One region of the Paenibacillus sp. NPDC058071 genome, then DNA from elsewhere that is predicted to be linked to it. Evidence: riboswitches for the same ligand, from Rfam matches in the RefSeq annotation. Region 1 holds a riboswitch; each other region holds the start of a gene.
What was found. Region 1 has a riboswitch for cyclic di-GMP ahead of ACFVTB_RS23790 (glycosyl hydrolase family 28-related protein). Riboswitches for the same ligand answer to the same signal wherever they lie in the genome.
Positions count from the first base shown of each region.

Region 2: linked by a shared signal. The riboswitch ahead of ACFVTB_RS21815 (IPT/TIG domain-containing protein) and the one ahead of ACFVTB_RS23790 (glycosyl hydrolase family 28-related protein) in region 1 are both predicted to bind cyclic di-GMP.
Region 3: linked by a shared signal. The riboswitch ahead of ACFVTB_RS26185 (LPXTG cell wall anchor domain-containing protein) and the one ahead of ACFVTB_RS23790 (glycosyl hydrolase family 28-related protein) in region 1 are both predicted to bind cyclic di-GMP.
Region 4: linked by a shared signal. The riboswitch ahead of ACFVTB_RS17710 (methyl-accepting chemotaxis protein) and the one ahead of ACFVTB_RS23790 (glycosyl hydrolase family 28-related protein) in region 1 are both predicted to bind cyclic di-GMP.

Region 1 covers NZ_JBHVSK010000020.1:25,237-29,134, forward strand. Annotated here, with positions in the region: gene ACFVTB_RS23785 (NAD-dependent epimerase/dehydratase family protein) at 1-903, opposite strand, end outside; cyclic di-GMP riboswitch class I at 1,195-1,279, shown strand; cyclic di-GMP riboswitch class I at 1,367-1,452, shown strand; gene ACFVTB_RS23790 (glycosyl hydrolase family 28-related protein) at 1,532-2,914, shown strand; gene ACFVTB_RS23795 (polysaccharide deacetylase family protein) at 3,170-3,898, shown strand, end outside.
Region 2 covers NZ_JBHVSK010000016.1:57,578-61,475, reverse strand. Annotated here, with positions in the region: gene fliD (flagellar filament capping protein FliD) at 1-207, shown strand, start outside; gene ACFVTB_RS21830 (flagellar protein FlaG) at 226-579, shown strand; gene fliS (flagellar export chaperone FliS) at 586-954, shown strand; gene ACFVTB_RS21820 (hypothetical protein) at 924-1,334, shown strand; cyclic di-GMP riboswitch class I at 1,400-1,497, shown strand; gene ACFVTB_RS21815 (IPT/TIG domain-containing protein) at 1,564-3,898, shown strand, end outside.
Region 3 covers NZ_JBHVSK010000024.1:82,442-86,339, reverse strand. Annotated here, with positions in the region: gene ACFVTB_RS26185 (LPXTG cell wall anchor domain-containing protein) at 47-1,435, opposite strand; cyclic di-GMP riboswitch class I at 1,510-1,607, opposite strand; gene ACFVTB_RS26180 (GtrA family protein) at 1,712-2,158, opposite strand; gene ACFVTB_RS26175 (glycosyltransferase family 2 protein) at 2,145-3,152, opposite strand; gene ACFVTB_RS26170 (glycosyltransferase family 39 protein) at 3,203-3,898, opposite strand, start outside.
Region 4 covers NZ_JBHVSK010000010.1:143,104-147,001, reverse strand. Annotated here, with positions in the region: gene ACFVTB_RS17710 (methyl-accepting chemotaxis protein) at 54-1,808, opposite strand; cyclic di-GMP riboswitch class I at 1,913-2,004, opposite strand; gene ACFVTB_RS17705 (YrzA family protein) at 2,184-2,396, shown strand; tRNA gene ACFVTB_RS17700 (tRNA-Thr) at 2,472-2,547, shown strand; tRNA gene ACFVTB_RS17695 (tRNA-Pro) at 2,563-2,639, shown strand; gene ACFVTB_RS17690 (YdcF family protein) at 2,745-3,386, shown strand; gene ACFVTB_RS17685 (guanylate kinase) at 3,415-3,898, opposite strand, start outside.

The DNA of each region.
Region 1 (3,898 bases):
CATAAACCAGTCAAACGTACGTTTCAAGCCTTCTTCAAGCCCGTAGCGGGGATCCCAGTTCAAGGCGTCTTTCAAGCGGCTATTGTCCAAGCGTGAACGATGAATATCGCCATTGCGTGCGGGCTTGTATTGAACGCTGGCTACCGGATGCAGGCTTTCCATAATGCCAATAAGCCGGCTGACCGAGTTCTCGGTATTCGTGGATAGGTTCATGAGACCGACTTGATCCGTCAGGCTAGCCAAATAGATGACTTCGGCGACGTCTTCCACATAAACGAAGTCGCGCGTCTGCGATCCGTCCCCGTAAACGTCGAGCGGCAGCCCATGACGGACGCGCTCCATAAAAATCGATACGACGCCGCCTTCGCCAATCGAGCCTTGGCGAGGCCCGTAGACGTTGGCGAAGCGGAAGCAGATGGTGTCCAGCTTGTAAATCTCGCTCCATTTCGTGCAATAATATTCGCCGAGCAGCTTGTTGATGCCGTAAGGAGAAACCGGCTGGCAAGGCATGTCCTCGTTCAGCGGCACTTGGTCGTTGAGTCCGTATACGGCGGCCGACGATGCGAACAGAAATTTACGCACCTTATGCTTCGCCGCCAATTGCAAAATGTTCGTTAATCCGAGTATATTCGACTTGGTATCGGCATACGGGTTGTCCATTGAGGTAACGACATTGATTTGAGCGGCCAAATGAACAACGATATCAATATTGTGGCTGTCGAAAATGGAGTCGCATACCGTGCTCTCCACATCGGCGATATAGGAAACATGCGGGAAGCCGCAGTTTGACAGATGGCCCGATGTGAGATTATCGATAATGATAACCTTATGTCCTTCTTTATAGAATCTTTCCGCGACAAAAGAGCCGATGAAGCCGTAGCCGCCGGTAACCAGTACATTCATGAGACCACCCCGTCCTTAAATTCATTCCGTTATTGCACGCATTCCCGGCGAATCGATAATCTTGGGGCAGTCATGGGGATTCGATCGAGCGGAAGGATGCGAGTCTACTTGACTATGATAATGGTTAGGGAATAAATTGTAAACTAATTCCAAGGAATGGTCGATAGATTATATCGATCCCAGGAAATTCAGATAAATTCTTGTCGTTCTATTCTACTAATGGTTGTTGCTTCCAATTCTGAAATTTGGTATGATAGAACCAGAAGTTGTCGATAATTTCATAGAGTGAGATGTCGAAAAGGGCAAACCGCGCGAAAGCGCGGGACGCAAAGCTATAGGGGCTACATGGGCAACCATACGCCAGCCAGCTACCGAAAGTTTCCTAGTATTTTCGGGCCTATGACATGTCATAGGCTTTTTCTACTAGTTATGCACCTTTCTATCCAAATTTAATATGATGAAGCATCGATAAAGGCAAACCGTCGCGAAAGCGCGGGACGCAAAGCTACAGGGGCTAAATGGGAAACCATATGCCAGCCAGTTCCCGAAATGTTTCAGGATACGAGAGTAGGATCGTCCTGAAACGGGATGATTCTATTTTTTATCCGTAGATTTGGAGGAATGGGAAATGAGTATTTTTAGCAGCTATTCGAAAAAATCGATAGCCATCATGTTGACCATCTTTTTAAGCGGATTCGGTTTTTTTGGCCTATTTGTCGAACAAGCACACGCGGCTGATCGTATAAATGTAAAAGATTACGGAGCAAAAGGCGACGGACGGACCGATGATACGTCGGCGATTCAAAAAGCGCTGAACGACGGGGGCGCGAAAAAAGCAACGGTTTACTTTCCGAAAGGAACGTACATGGTCAATGTGAAATCGCCGCTGGCAGTGAGCAGCAGCATCGTTGGCGATGGTACAAGCTCTGTCATCAAAGCAAGCACGAGCACATTCGGTTGGGAACTGGTACGCGCCGCTGGGTCGAACTTCTCGATCAGCAGCCTCTCGCTGGACGGCAACATGCAGGTGAACCGCGTGCTCGTGATCGATTCGGGCAGCGAAAATGTGAGTGTAAGCAATATCACTGCTGCTAACGCAACGCACAGCAAGCAATCGAGCAGCGATTATTACAGCGGCGTACTTTCGGGCATTCTTGTGCTCGGCAATACGAAGAACATCGAGATCAGCAATACCGAAATCAGCAACATCATCGCGCTGAATCCGACCAGCGGCAGCCTGATTGCCAGAGGCATCTACGTCACGACGGCTTGGGGTAAAAAAGAAACGGTTGCGGCCAATATGACGATCGCGAGCAACTACATCCATCATATCGGCCCGGCGGACGACGGCGACGGCATCTACTACGAGGATCCGAATTTGGATAACGGCAACGGCTCGAATACGAGAAGCATCATCACCAATAACCGTTTCGACAACAACGCCAAGCGGGCAGTTAAAGTCTATGCTCAAGGGCTGACGGTCAGCGGCAACCAAATTACAAACTCGTATTTGCAAAACAATTACTACAAATCGGGCAGCGATAAAGGCAAATTGGCTCCTGATATGTACTCGGCCATCAGCATTTACGGAAGCAACAATCTCGTTCAAAACAATACGATTTCAGGCACAGGCAGCTTCTACGCGGCGATTGAAGTCGGCGCTTCCCAGACGGTCAAGGATATCGAAATTACGGGCAATAAAATTACGATGGGCGCGAGAAGCGTTCAGCAAGGCAAAACCGCGATCCGCCTTGGCAACATTACGAGCTTTAAAGTGGAGAGCAATGTAATCGAGAACGGTGAAAAAGGCATCTGGACATGGCAAAATGCCGATAAAGGAACGATTTCGAAAAATATTATCAAAACGACGGTTGGCGGCGGCATCGACTTGACGAGCTACCTGTCGCAATACGTGCAAAAAAATATCGTTTGCTCGGATAATACGATTCAAGCTAAAATGTTCACTATTCAACTGTCCAAAAAGTCGAATTATAATATTGAGTTGTTGTAAATAGATGCTGAGCCAAAGCTTCGACACGCCGTGTCGGAGCTTTTTTTAGTTCTTTTTTTTATAAAATCGTATCCATAAGAACTAATTTAGTGATACTATGGATACAATTTACAGATTTATTGGACGAAAACGGTCGTATATTGTCGCATCATTTTTATTTACTTGCTGTAAGAGCAGGATTATACTACCAATAAGTCCAAGGATTCATAGAATTAGTGCCTATGAACGACGTATGAACAGAGGGATGAAGCCATATTGAGCCAAGATAGCGGTTTATTCGTCATTTCTATCGATTTTGAGTTGTATTGGGGCGTAAGAGATTTATATTCTCTGGAAGAATACAGGCGTCGTTTCGGTCGAGAGCGCAGCTTGATACCGGATACGCTGGCGCTGTTCGCGCGCAACGGCATTCATGCGACATGGGCTACGGTAGGATTGCTATTTTTCGAGTCCAAAGGAGAAATGCTGGCAAGTCTGCCGATAGACAAGCCAGGATATGTCGACGACGGTCTCTCGCCGTATGACCACCTGGCCAGTTCCGGAATCGGCGATGCTGAGGCGGACGATCCCGACCATTTCGCGCCTTCGCTAATCCGTCTTATTCAGGAAACGCCTTATCAGAGCATTTCCACCCATACATTTTCGCATTATTACTGCCAAGAGGAAGGCCAGACCGAGGAGCAGTTTCAAGCCGATTTGGAAGCCGCTGCCGCCATCGCGGACAAGCGAGGCTTGCGGCTTGAGAGCATTGTCTTCCCGCGCAATCAAATGAATGAACGTTATTTACAGGTGCTGCGCCGTTTGAACATCGGCGTTTACCGGGGCAATCCGTCCCATTGGCTGTACCGCAGAGGGTACAGTACCGGCGATCCGCCGCTTCGGAGAGCGCTACGTCTAGCGGACACTTACTTTAACTTATCCGGCTACCATTGTTATCCGCTCCAGTCTTATGGAGAGACCGAACCAATCAATATCCCCGCAAGC
Region 2 (3,898 bases), on a different contig from region 1:
ATATCTATTTCTCGTAAAATTAACGGCGGCGTGAATACGGCTGAAAGCTTGAATATGCAGATCGATAAAATCGATTCGAAGGTGGAGCAAAGAAATAAAGTTCTTGATAAAAAAGAAGATCGTTACTATGCTATGTTTGCCAATATGGAGAAAGCCATATCGAATGGCAACTCCCAATTATCTTGGCTATCATCTCAATTTAGTTAAAAAAGGGGTTTGAGGTAAATGGATATAAATTCCAAACTCCAGCCAGTGCAGTCATCAACGAAGCTTGACTCTACTCCTATCATTAGGGTAGCAGGGGAATACACAGTATTAAAACAAAAAAGTAAAAATCAAATCTTGTCGGTCAGTGAGAAAGCGCTCGTTAGTGCTGTGGAAAGAGCAAATAAAGCCGTTCAAGGTACCGAGCACGAATTTAACTACAAGATACATCAAGCTACTAAGCAGGTAATTGTACAGATTATGAATAAAGATACACATGAAATCGTACACGAAATACCTTCTGAAAAGTTTATCGATCTTGTTGAAAAGTTAAAGGAACTCACGGTAGGGGCGATAATCGACGAAAAAAGGTGATAGCGGATGATGGTTCAACCGCAAGACAGCTATTTAATAACGAAGGTCCAAACATCCTCGCCTGGAGAACTGACTTTAATGTTGTATAGCGGCTGTATTCGGTTTATAAAACAAGCGACGGTATGTATAGAAAAACATGATTTTGAAGGAAAGCATCTCAACTTCGTGAAAGCGCAGAACATCATTGAGGAATTACACTCTACACTAAATATGGAATATGAAATATCGCAACAACTAAGCAGCTTATATTTGTACATGAATGAATTATTGATGAAAGCAAATACGAAGCTGGATGTGGAAGCTGCAGACAATTGTGTGCAGTTGCTTACCGAATTGAGAGATACATGGTCGGAAGCGATGAAGACATTGAAGTAATGAAGGCAGGTGCTCCTGTGACATTAACTGTCAATCAAATTCTAGAAGAGATGAAAGAAACGGGTGTATCCATGTTGTCTCTGGATCTAGAGGAAGAAGCAAACCACGGTTTGCTTTTTTCTCTGCAAAACAGACAGGCGGAATTAAGAGAACTGATTCGTCATCGAGTTGAGCTAGAGTCGCATGTCTATAATGATCTGGAAAGGCAATTGCTTATGGACTGCCTGACTGTGGAACGGGAATTGATGAAGAAAATGCTGTTGCTGAAAGAGGAAGCGGGCAAGCAACTTAAGCAAATTTCTGAAGGTAAACGTTCAAGAAATGCATATCAGCAAGACATGATTCAACATATAGGATACTTTATTGACAATCATAAATAAATGATTGTAGAAAAATGTATCATATAGTAAGATATATATGAAAATTATTACTATAGAACTAGAAAATAGAATAAAGGCAAAACTACAGCAATGTAGTGACGCAAAGCCATGGGTCTTTTTGCTCGCTTTAGTAGGTCGGCAGAAAGATCGCCAGGTTGCTACATTGGTTTGTAATTAAAACAATAGCAACCTGCTGTTGTTTTTTTTATTATAATGGGAGGGAACAAAGATGATGAAACGTTTGAAACAAAGCTTTTTGCTCGTACTTGCAGTGTGCATCGCACTAGGCGGTTTTTTGACACCACCTGCAGCGCAAGCAGCGCCAAATGATTATGTAGGCGTAACAAAAACGGTTAGCAAGTCGACGATTACTACGCTGGACGAAACAGAAGTGATTTTGAACATTACAGGCACCCCGCCTGTCAATGTCGTTCAGCCTAATGATGTAGTTCTTGTTATCGACAAATCAGGAAGTATGCTGCCTGGCTACAATAATGGCGAGGACAAAATGACCAATGCGAAGGAAGCTGCAAAAGGGTTCGTCGATTTGATGGATCTGACAAAGCATCGTGTGGCCGTTGTCGATTTCTCTTCTTCTAACACGATTGGGACGCTGCCGTTTACAACAGAAAAAGATACGGCTAAGAATTATATAAACGGGATTACTGCGAATGGTTCGACTGCGACTGGCGATGCCATTACGGTGGCTGCGAACCTACTTGCGGATCATCGCCCGGAAGCCCAACCGGTTATCGTTATTATGACGGATGGCGACGCTACGCAACCAGCAAATGACCCCTATGGATTTGCGAAACAAAAAGCACAAGAAGCCAAAGATGCAGGTATTATTTTTTATACGATTGCACTACTGAAACAAACCGATAATCCGGACACAAGCGGTCCAAATATTTTGATGAAGGACATGGCTACAACAGCCAGTCACCATCACTTTGTGCTTGGTTCTACCGGTTTGAGTGAAATTTATGCAGCTATCGTAAAAGAGATCGGTTTGGCGAGCGCATATGACGTTAAAGTAACGGATATTGTAGGCCCGGCATTTGAAATTGTTCCCGGTTCCTACGATAATAACATTCCAAAACCGACAGTAGACGGTAATAAATTGACATGGACGTTTAACGAGTTGAAAAATAAAACGTTGACTTTTACTTATAAGATTCGTCCTGTAAGTAAAACAACTGCCGGAAGCTTCCCTGTTTCCACAATAGCATCTCAAATTCAGTATAAGGATTATGCTGGAGCAAATCGTGAAAAGGCGATACCGAACGTAAATGTTAACGTAAAGCTGCCAGCTCCTGAAGTAACTTCTGTCGTAGAAGCCTTCGGCCACCCGAATGGCGGGGAAACGGTTACGCTTAATGGTAATTATTTCGTATCCGGTGCGACAGTTAAATTCGGACTGAATAACGCTACTAATGTTACATTTGTAGACGAGCATAAACTTACGGTAACTGTGCCAAAAGGCAGCCAAGGAACCGTAGCTGTTGAAGTTAGAAATCCGGATGGACAAACTGCAGCTGGACAGTATCAGTACAAGACTGATCCTATCATAACATCGTTGTCGCCTAACAGCGGTCCGCTCGCTGGCGGTACTGTAATTGCCGTGCAAGGTAATTACTTGATGAGAGGCGTCAGCGTGACGATTGACGGTGTGGCAGCTACCGTAAGCGATTACTATAATCCCACTTACATTAAAGTATTGTCACCGCAAGGTTTGAAGGCAGGTCCGGCAGACGTTGTATTTACGAATCCAGATGGAACGAGCGCAACTGTTACTGAAGGCTTCACATATATCGCTCCTCCGAAAACAGATCCAGAGATTTTAACGATTTCACCGAATTCGGGCGTTGTAACCGGTGGAGACATTATACTGGTTGATGGTAAAAATTTCAAAAACGGCATGAAAGTTACGGTTGGCGGTAAAGTAGCAACGACAACATTTGTTAGCGCCACTCGCTTGAAAGTTACAATCCCGTCGGCATCGGCTCCTGGCCCGGTGGATGTAGCTGTTATTGATCTTGAGGGAAGCGCCTTTACTTTTGCTAATGGATATACGTATACAGCAATTGTATATCCTGCCCCGACAATTACAGTTGTATCGCCAAATAGCGGTCTGCTTGCAGGCGGAGATATTGTGCTGATTGATGGAACGAACTTCATTAATAATGTAACCAAAGCTTTCATAGGCTCTAAAGAAGTAAATGTATCATTCGTGAACAGCGGAAGAATTAGAGTGACGATTCCTGCTGGCGATGCTTTAGGTAAAGTCGATGTTAAAGTGGCGAATGGAGATAAAGAGGCTGTTCGTGCCCAAGGCTATGAATATGTTGCGCCTGTTATCGTACCGCCTACAATTACATCTATTTCTCCGAATAATGGTTTGACCACAGGCGGAGACATTATATTGATTGACGGTACTGGTTATAAGAGCGGGGTAGTCGTTAAGTTTAACAATACCGATGTTCCAAGCTCGATTGTTAGCTCTACACGTCTGAAAGTAACGGTACCAGCAGTTTCGGCTCCTGGTAAAGTTGACGTGACAGTAA
Region 3 (3,898 bases), on a different contig from region 1:
TTTCGACTAATCCTCTCTCTACATATTTCTACATATAAAGAAGTGATTAAACTCTCCGTCTATTTCTCGTTAGGATAAATCCTCCAAGCAGAGCAACCAAACCGCCTGCCAAATAATATGGTAGCGAGCTGGACTCGCCTGTTTTAGGGAGAGCGCCAAGTGGTACTTCTTCGGTTACAGTTACTTCGCTGCCAACAGCAGATGTTGGTTCTGCTCCCGCGGCATCTGTTTCCGTAACATCAGTCGTTGTATCAACCCCGCCAAGAGGACCTTGCTCGTCGTCGATTACAACTTCAAGCGGTTCATTAGACGGTTGCTCTGTAGGAGCAGTTGTTGGCGTTCCACCAGGTGTGGATGTTGGTGTCGATGATGGTGTTGCAGTTGGTGATGGTGTTGGCGTCGATGTCGAACCACCCGGTGTAGAAGGACCGCTGCTTGGCTCATCCGTTGGTTGCGGAACATTCGGCGTTGGCGTTGGGCTATCCGTTGGCTCCGTAGACGGCTGAGGCGTTGGCGTTGGCGCCGTTGTTGGTTCTGTTGTCGGTGCCGTTGTCGGCGCTGTTGTTGGCTCCGTTGTCGGCGCTGTTGTTGGCTCCGTTGTCGGCGCTGTTGTTGGCTCCGTTGTCGGCGCTGTTGTTGGCTCCGTCGTTGGTTCCGTTGTCGGCGCTGTTGTTGGCTCCGTCGTTGGTTCCGTTGTCGGCGCTGTTGTTGGCTCCGTCGTCGGGGCCGTTGTTGGCTCCGTCGTTGGTTCCGTTGTCGGCGCTGTTGTTGGCTCCGTCGTTGGTTCCGTTGTCGGTGCTGTTGTTGGCTCCGTCGTCGGGGCCGTTGTTGGTTCCGTTGTCGGCGCTGTTGTTGGCTCCGTCGTTGGTTCCGTTGTCGGCGCTGTTGTTGGCTCCGTCGTTGGTTCCGTTGTCGGTTCCGTTGTTGGCTTTACCGTAGGCGTTGGTGTAGGCACCGCTGTCGGTTCAGCTGTCGGCGGAAGAGTCGGAGGATTTGTCGGCGTTGCTGGCTTTTTCTTATAGTAGACAGCTACATATTCAATTGTTTGCGTAAATCCGAATGCTTTTGGAGCTTTCAAGTCGGTGCCGCTTGTACTGCCGTTAGTAGGATACTTCACACCGGATAGGCCGATAAGATCGCTTGATACATAAAGACAAGTAACCTCATACCGATCCCCTTCCGTCTGCCAATTGACCGTCTTCTTGTCATTGGAGAACTTCAGGGTAGCAAGATCATACGATTTCGGGAAAAAGGACCATTCCGTAACCTTTAACTTTCTCGTTTCGCCTTTCCCGATCCAACTCGCATCAACATAATCGCCCGAGCATGGATCTGGTGTAGAACCGCCTCCGCCCCACGTTGCAAATACGACACTGTATCCGCCGAACGTCAGCATCACTACGAGGAGACTCGCAATCAATGCCTTGAATTTCATGTCTTCAACACTCCCCCAGTAAATAATTCCACATTCCAGGCAATAAAAAAGACTGCCCTGAATATGGTCATATTCATGGCAGTCGGACGATCATCGCAAGCACGCTTTCGCGTCATGCCTTAGACTCCAGACTTTGCGTCCCATCCTTTCGAATGGTTTGCTATTTGCATGTTATATGTATGGAATAATTGCAAAACCGAGTAATAATACCAATTTCATCCGGTTTGCAAAACCTATTCTACAATTAGTAGCAAATAGAAGTCAACGCTTTTTTATTCAATTTTCGACTTGCTTTTGAGGACGAAAAACCCAGCGTTTGCTGCCGACAAAATTCAACAAAACGGTTAGACATGTGACGACAATTTTTGCAATAAACGGATTCCACGTCAGTCTCTCCACCGCTAAATAGAGCAAGCTTACCGATACGCCTAACACAGCCAAGTTCAGCAGCACGAACCGCAGCAGTCGCCCTCCGCCAATTGGCCCATCGGCAGACGCGCCAGCGGACGATTTGAACGTAAACCGTGAATTCATCCAATAGCTGTTAGCCATGCCGGCCGCATAAGAAACGACCTGACTTGCCGCCGCGTGCAGTCCTGCCCAAACCAATAGTCCGAAAATAGCAAAATCAACTGCCGTATTCACAAGCCCTACCAGATTAAATAAGATGAATTGCTTAAATGCAGGCCATCTGCGCCGCTCCTCGCCGCTAGTGGCGGACATACTCACGTTCCCTTCCGCCTGACTCAGGCGTTTCTCTGTCTCCAGCCTGTCCGTCCTTCTCGAAACCAAGCTCTTCCCTTACGATGTAGAGCGGCCGCCCCTTCGACTCATCATAAATTCTTCCGATATATTCGCCGATCATGCCGAGGAGGATGAGGATAATCCCGTTGAAAAAGAGATTGATGCCAACCGTCGACGCCCAGCCTGTAATCGTCGCATTGGTGAACAGCTTCTGATACAACACGATTAGCAAATAAATGAAGCTGGAGATCGATAGCGTAAACCCAATATAAGTTGCGATTTTCAACGGTTTATGCGAGAACGACGTAATGCCGTCGATCGCAAAATGGATCATTTTTTTCAGCGGATACTTCGTCTCTCCCGCAAATCGCTCCTCCCGCACATACTCCACGCTCGTTTGACGGAAGCCAACCCAGCTGACCAGACCGCGCACAAAACGATTTTTCTCCTTCAAGCCGCGAAGCACGTCGCAAACCTTGCGGTCGATAAGACGGAAATCACCGGTATCGGTCGGGATATCGAAGTTGGTCATGCTCGTCATCAGCCGGTAAAACATCATAGCCGTCAGCTTTTTGAAGACCGTTTCGCCCTTACGCTTAATCCGTTTGCCATAGACAACTTCATAGCCTTCTTTCCACTTTTCGATCATTTGCAGAATGACTTCTGGAGGGTCCTGAAGGTCGGCGTCGATAATCACAACCGCATCGCCCTGCGCGTAATCCATGCCGGCCGTAATCGCGACCTGATGCCCGAAGTTGCGGGAAAAATTAATCAGCCTGACATTTCGGTCGTCTCGGCTAATTTCGCCTACGATCGCTACCGTCCGGTCTATGCTGCCGTCGTTGACGAAAACCAGCTCGTAAGGCTCTCCATAGCCGTCCATTACTTCCTTCAGCTTCCGATACGTATGCTCGATCACTTCCTGCTCATTGAACATCGGTACGACGATACTGTATTTCGCCTTCAAGCCAATCCCTCCTTTTTAATGTTAAATTGCGATTTTATTCAATTCACTAAGCGAGACTATCTATAAAACACCCAGGACTGGAACAAACGAAGACCTTCCGCATACGCTTTCGACACTTCGAAGCCCGACAGCACTGGATAGTAAATGAGGAAAAGAAGCACAGCAGCCCCTGTAAACCCGTATCGCAGCCAACGCCGTTGCGGATATTTTTCCTCGTATAGCTTAAACAAGTAAACGATAGACAAAATCATAAACGGTACCATCGCAAAGTAGTGGTAAATGAACGTCAGCCGCGGCACCAGCATCCATGGCAAGTATTGCGAAAAATAAGCGATCCAAACGACATACATATATTTATCTTTTCGTTTGAGGCTCAAATAAACCGATAGCAGCAGCGCGAACAATCCAAACCACCAAATGATCGGATTTCCGAACGCAGAGATGGTCGATACGTGATCCGGACTCGACACGTCCTCGCCGCTGTAATACCAAACCGGTCGTTTCATAAACGGCCATTCCCACCACTGGGAAGAATACGGATGTGTCGACACTAGATTGCTGTGGTAGTTATACATATTCTTTTGATATTCAACAAGCCGGGTAGCCGTAAACTGATCGCCTGGAACGGAAAGCACCGGAATGTAGGATAAGCTGTAAATGAGCAACGGAACTATAACGTAGAAACCGATGCAGCTGACCAGTATCGCGATCGTTTTCCGCGGGAAAGACTGAATCGCTTCACGGTACGCCGC
Region 4 (3,898 bases), on a different contig from region 1:
TAAAAAAACCGTCTCATCCCCACAGGGACAAGACGGTCGAACGGCTTAACCAATTAAATTTTAAAGATACCTGCTTTTTCTTTCAAATCGCGGGACGATTGCTTCAGCTCGCCCGCCAGGTTGCCCAGTTGATCGGAAATGGCGTATTGATCGTTCGATAGACCGGACATATCTTCCATTTTTCCGTTTACATCCGAAGACGTTTGCAGCAGCTTGTCTACCGCCGTTACGATGTGGGTAATGCCTCCCGTAATTTCTCCGATGGCAGTTGAAATTTCGCTAATTTGCTCGGACAAGACGCTGCTTTGACGTTCCAGTCCTTTGAACATGTCGCTCGCGGTTACAGAAGCTTCCTTCGTCGTTGTAATAACTTGCGCGAAGGCAAGCAAACGTTCGCCGCTCTCCGCAACGTCGTTCTGAATGAAGTGCAGCTCTTTCGTAATATTTTTCGAAATATCGTTCGTTTGGCCGGATAGCTTGCGAATTTCATCAGCGACGACAGCGAAACCGCGTCCGTGCTCACCTGCGCGAGCCGATTCAATCGAAGCGTTCAGCGACAGCAAGTTCGTCTGCGTATTCAAATCTTGAATGCCGTCCAGAAACTTCGATACTTGTCCGTAACGCTCCGTAATACGCTTGAACGCTTCCGTTACGAGCTGGAATTGCTCAACGGCCTGATTGGCCATTTGTACAACGCCTTCCATATCGCGGGAGCCTTCTTGCGAAGCGTTCTTCATTTGCTGCATATCATTATTAATATAATCGCTAGAAGCTGCGATCTCTTCCGAGCTGGCCGAGATTTGCTCTGTTACAGCAGAAATCGAAGAAGCGTCATCATATTGGGAGAGCAGGATACTCCGCCCGTCCGTAATTTGTCCTTTGACCTGCTCCGAAGCCATCCGGTTGCGGTCGACCATATCGCCCATCGAATTGGACATCGCCAGCACCGTGCTGCTTACTTCCAGCGTCGACTTAATCGTATCGCGCAGCTTGCCGCCCATATCGGCGAGCAAACGATCGATATCTCCGAATTCGTCCTGGCGTTCCAGCTTCTTGTTGAAGGTGAAGTCGCTGTTCTTGTAGGCTTCGATTCGGCCCATAATGCCGGCCAAACCTTTTCTGATGCTGCGGTTGAGCGTGTACGACATCAGGAACGGAATGACGGCCAGCACGAGCACGTTGATCAGAATGATCATATTCGCCGCATCCATGCTGCGGCTCAGACGCTTCTCCGTTTCGCCAAGATCGGTGCCCATTCTGTTGTCCACCGACTCGCTCGCATAGCTAAGCGTGATCGTATAGACGGAGATCAGATTTTTTACGCGGAAAGACTTCATTTCCGTACTTAAGTCTTTCGTGTTCAAATCCGTCGTCATCAAATTGTTGTAGGCCATTTCGAATACCGCAATTTGATTAGAATACGTCAAATTCGATTCGTCGGCTGGGAACATCTCGTCAATCTTTTTAAACGTATCCTTCAGTTTAGCAATTTTATCAGGAACGGTTGCGAGCATCTCTTGAATCGATTCAATCTGCGAAGTGTCCGAATTCTCGATCACGTCGATCATATGTAGCATGGAGCGCAGCATCGTGTCGGATACTTCTCTGTATTGCCTGTTCGCTTCGTTCAGCGTATTGGAATCATCCACGGCGTTCGATACTGATAAATTTTGAGTAAAAATAAATACGCCTGCCCCCACGTTAAACAACGTAATAACTGAGGTAATCAACAGGAGCTTAAATGTAATCTTCTGCTTGCCTAAAAACTGAGCGGCCATCGAAGGCCATTTCTTTACCTTCTGAATCATCTGTCGGTTCTCTCCTTTTGATGTAGGTCCAACAAGGCAAAAAAAAACTATTCGGCCGCAAAAAGGGGCGAATAGCTTAGCAATGCTAGTTGGCTAGTCCTCTTACTGGCGGTCTGGCAGCCGTAGTCGCCTGCTGTGCGACATTAGGCCCATAACTTTGCGCCCTTATCTTTCGATAAGTTTGCCATTTTACAGTATTCGACTGTCTTCGACACCTCTCTAGTTTAGGTCAAATTTGCCAATTTGTAAAACAAAATCTTGAAATAGTTGCCTTCCATAACCATAATCGCCTGCACGTCTGCAAGCGGAATAGACGCAAACCGACAAACTCGCTTATAATAGGGCTAATTAGAGACGAACGGGAGAGAGTGTGCAATGGATTTCCGGCTGGATTTAATCGATAACAAAATTGAGTTTTTCGAGGCGGGCGACTTGAGGACGCTGGAGCTGAAGGTCGATCAGCAAATCGAAAACAACAAGGCTTTACTGCTTGACGTGCATCATGTACAGCATCAGGTCGTGTTCAATCCGAACAGCGGGAAAATGCAGTACAGCGCCGTTGTTCATTTCAAAGCAAAAAAGGGATAATACAGCTCTGAAAAAAAAGGGTTGCATAACGGGCTATGCTTATGGCATAATACTTTTTGTCGCTTGTTGATATGCGCCGGTGTAGCTCAGTTGGTAGAGCAACTGACTTGTAATCAGTAGGTCGTGGGTTCGACTCCTATCGCCGGCACCATTTTTTTTCTTAGTACGGGACGTAGCTCAGCTTGGTAGAGCACCTGGTTTGGGACCAGGGGGTCGCATGTTCAAATCGTGTCGTCCCGACCATTAAAAGCGAACTAGACGGAAGCTTAATTTCGATTAAGCTTCCTTTTTTGTACCCTGAAACTTTCTACCGGACGCTGCGTCTATCCCTGTATGAGGAAGATGAAGATGACGAAAACAAATAAAAATCGTAATCGGCGAGGCCCGCGAACAGTAATCTTCACCGCTGCCGGCCTCGCTTTCCTTTGCTGCCTATTGTTTTGCGTTTCCGCCTATCGCATATGGACCTTTGGCAATGTTTCTGATTCGGTGAAAGCCGATGCCGCCATCGTACTCGGAGCAGCCGTATGGAACGGCGAGCCTTCTCCGGTGCTTAAGAAGCGGATCGAGCATGCGGTTACGCTGTACCGGCAGGGCTCGGCGGGCAAAATCATTTTCACGGGCGGCCGCACGAGCGAAGGCGAGCCGTCGGAAGCGGAAGCTTCGTTTGCCTACGCAGAATTGCTTGGCGTCCCTCCCAAAGATATGCTTATTGAGACCGAGTCGACTATTACCGAACAAAACTTGCTCTATTCCCGTAAAATTGCTGCAAGGAACGGATTAAACAGCTATTTGATCGTTAGTGATCCGCTCCATATGAAGCGAGCGATGACGATGGCGCATCGCTTCGGCATGGAAGCCTACTCATCGCCGGCGGCCGATTCCGCTTATCAAAGCTTACGGACGAAGCTGCCTTTCCTCTTCAGGGAAACGTTCTATGAGATCGGATTTACCGTTACATCTCCATTTCGTTCATTTCCCGGCTCTTAGATGCGTATCAGCGCATGAATGACTGCGTTCAGCTGTAGTCTCGTTCCAGACCTTCCTTTATATAGCGGATAAGAAGGTCCGACTTCTCCTTGTTATCGTCGCTGTTATAGATGACCAGATCGCAATCGACCAGTGCCTCTATCTCATCATCGAAGGAAGCCAATCGCCGGGTCGCGTCGGCTTCGTCGGATGCCCGCTTGAGAAGCCGATCGCGGCATTGCGCCTTGTCCGCTTTGACGCCAATAACGAGAATTGATTGTCCGAACTGCTCTCTGACCTTCTTGACGCCATTTGCATCCAAGACGATCGACCGCGTCTCTCCCCGCTCTACCGCCTCTTTGATTGCATCCAAGTGCGTTCCGTAATAATGCCCCTGATACTCAGTCATCTCAAGCAGCTCTCCCTTCTCCAACATAACGGCCATTTGCGCCTTCGTTCCGAAATAATAATGCTGCCCTTGAACCTCCCCGCTTCTTGGCGGTCTCGACGTCCATGTCACAACTCTAGGCACA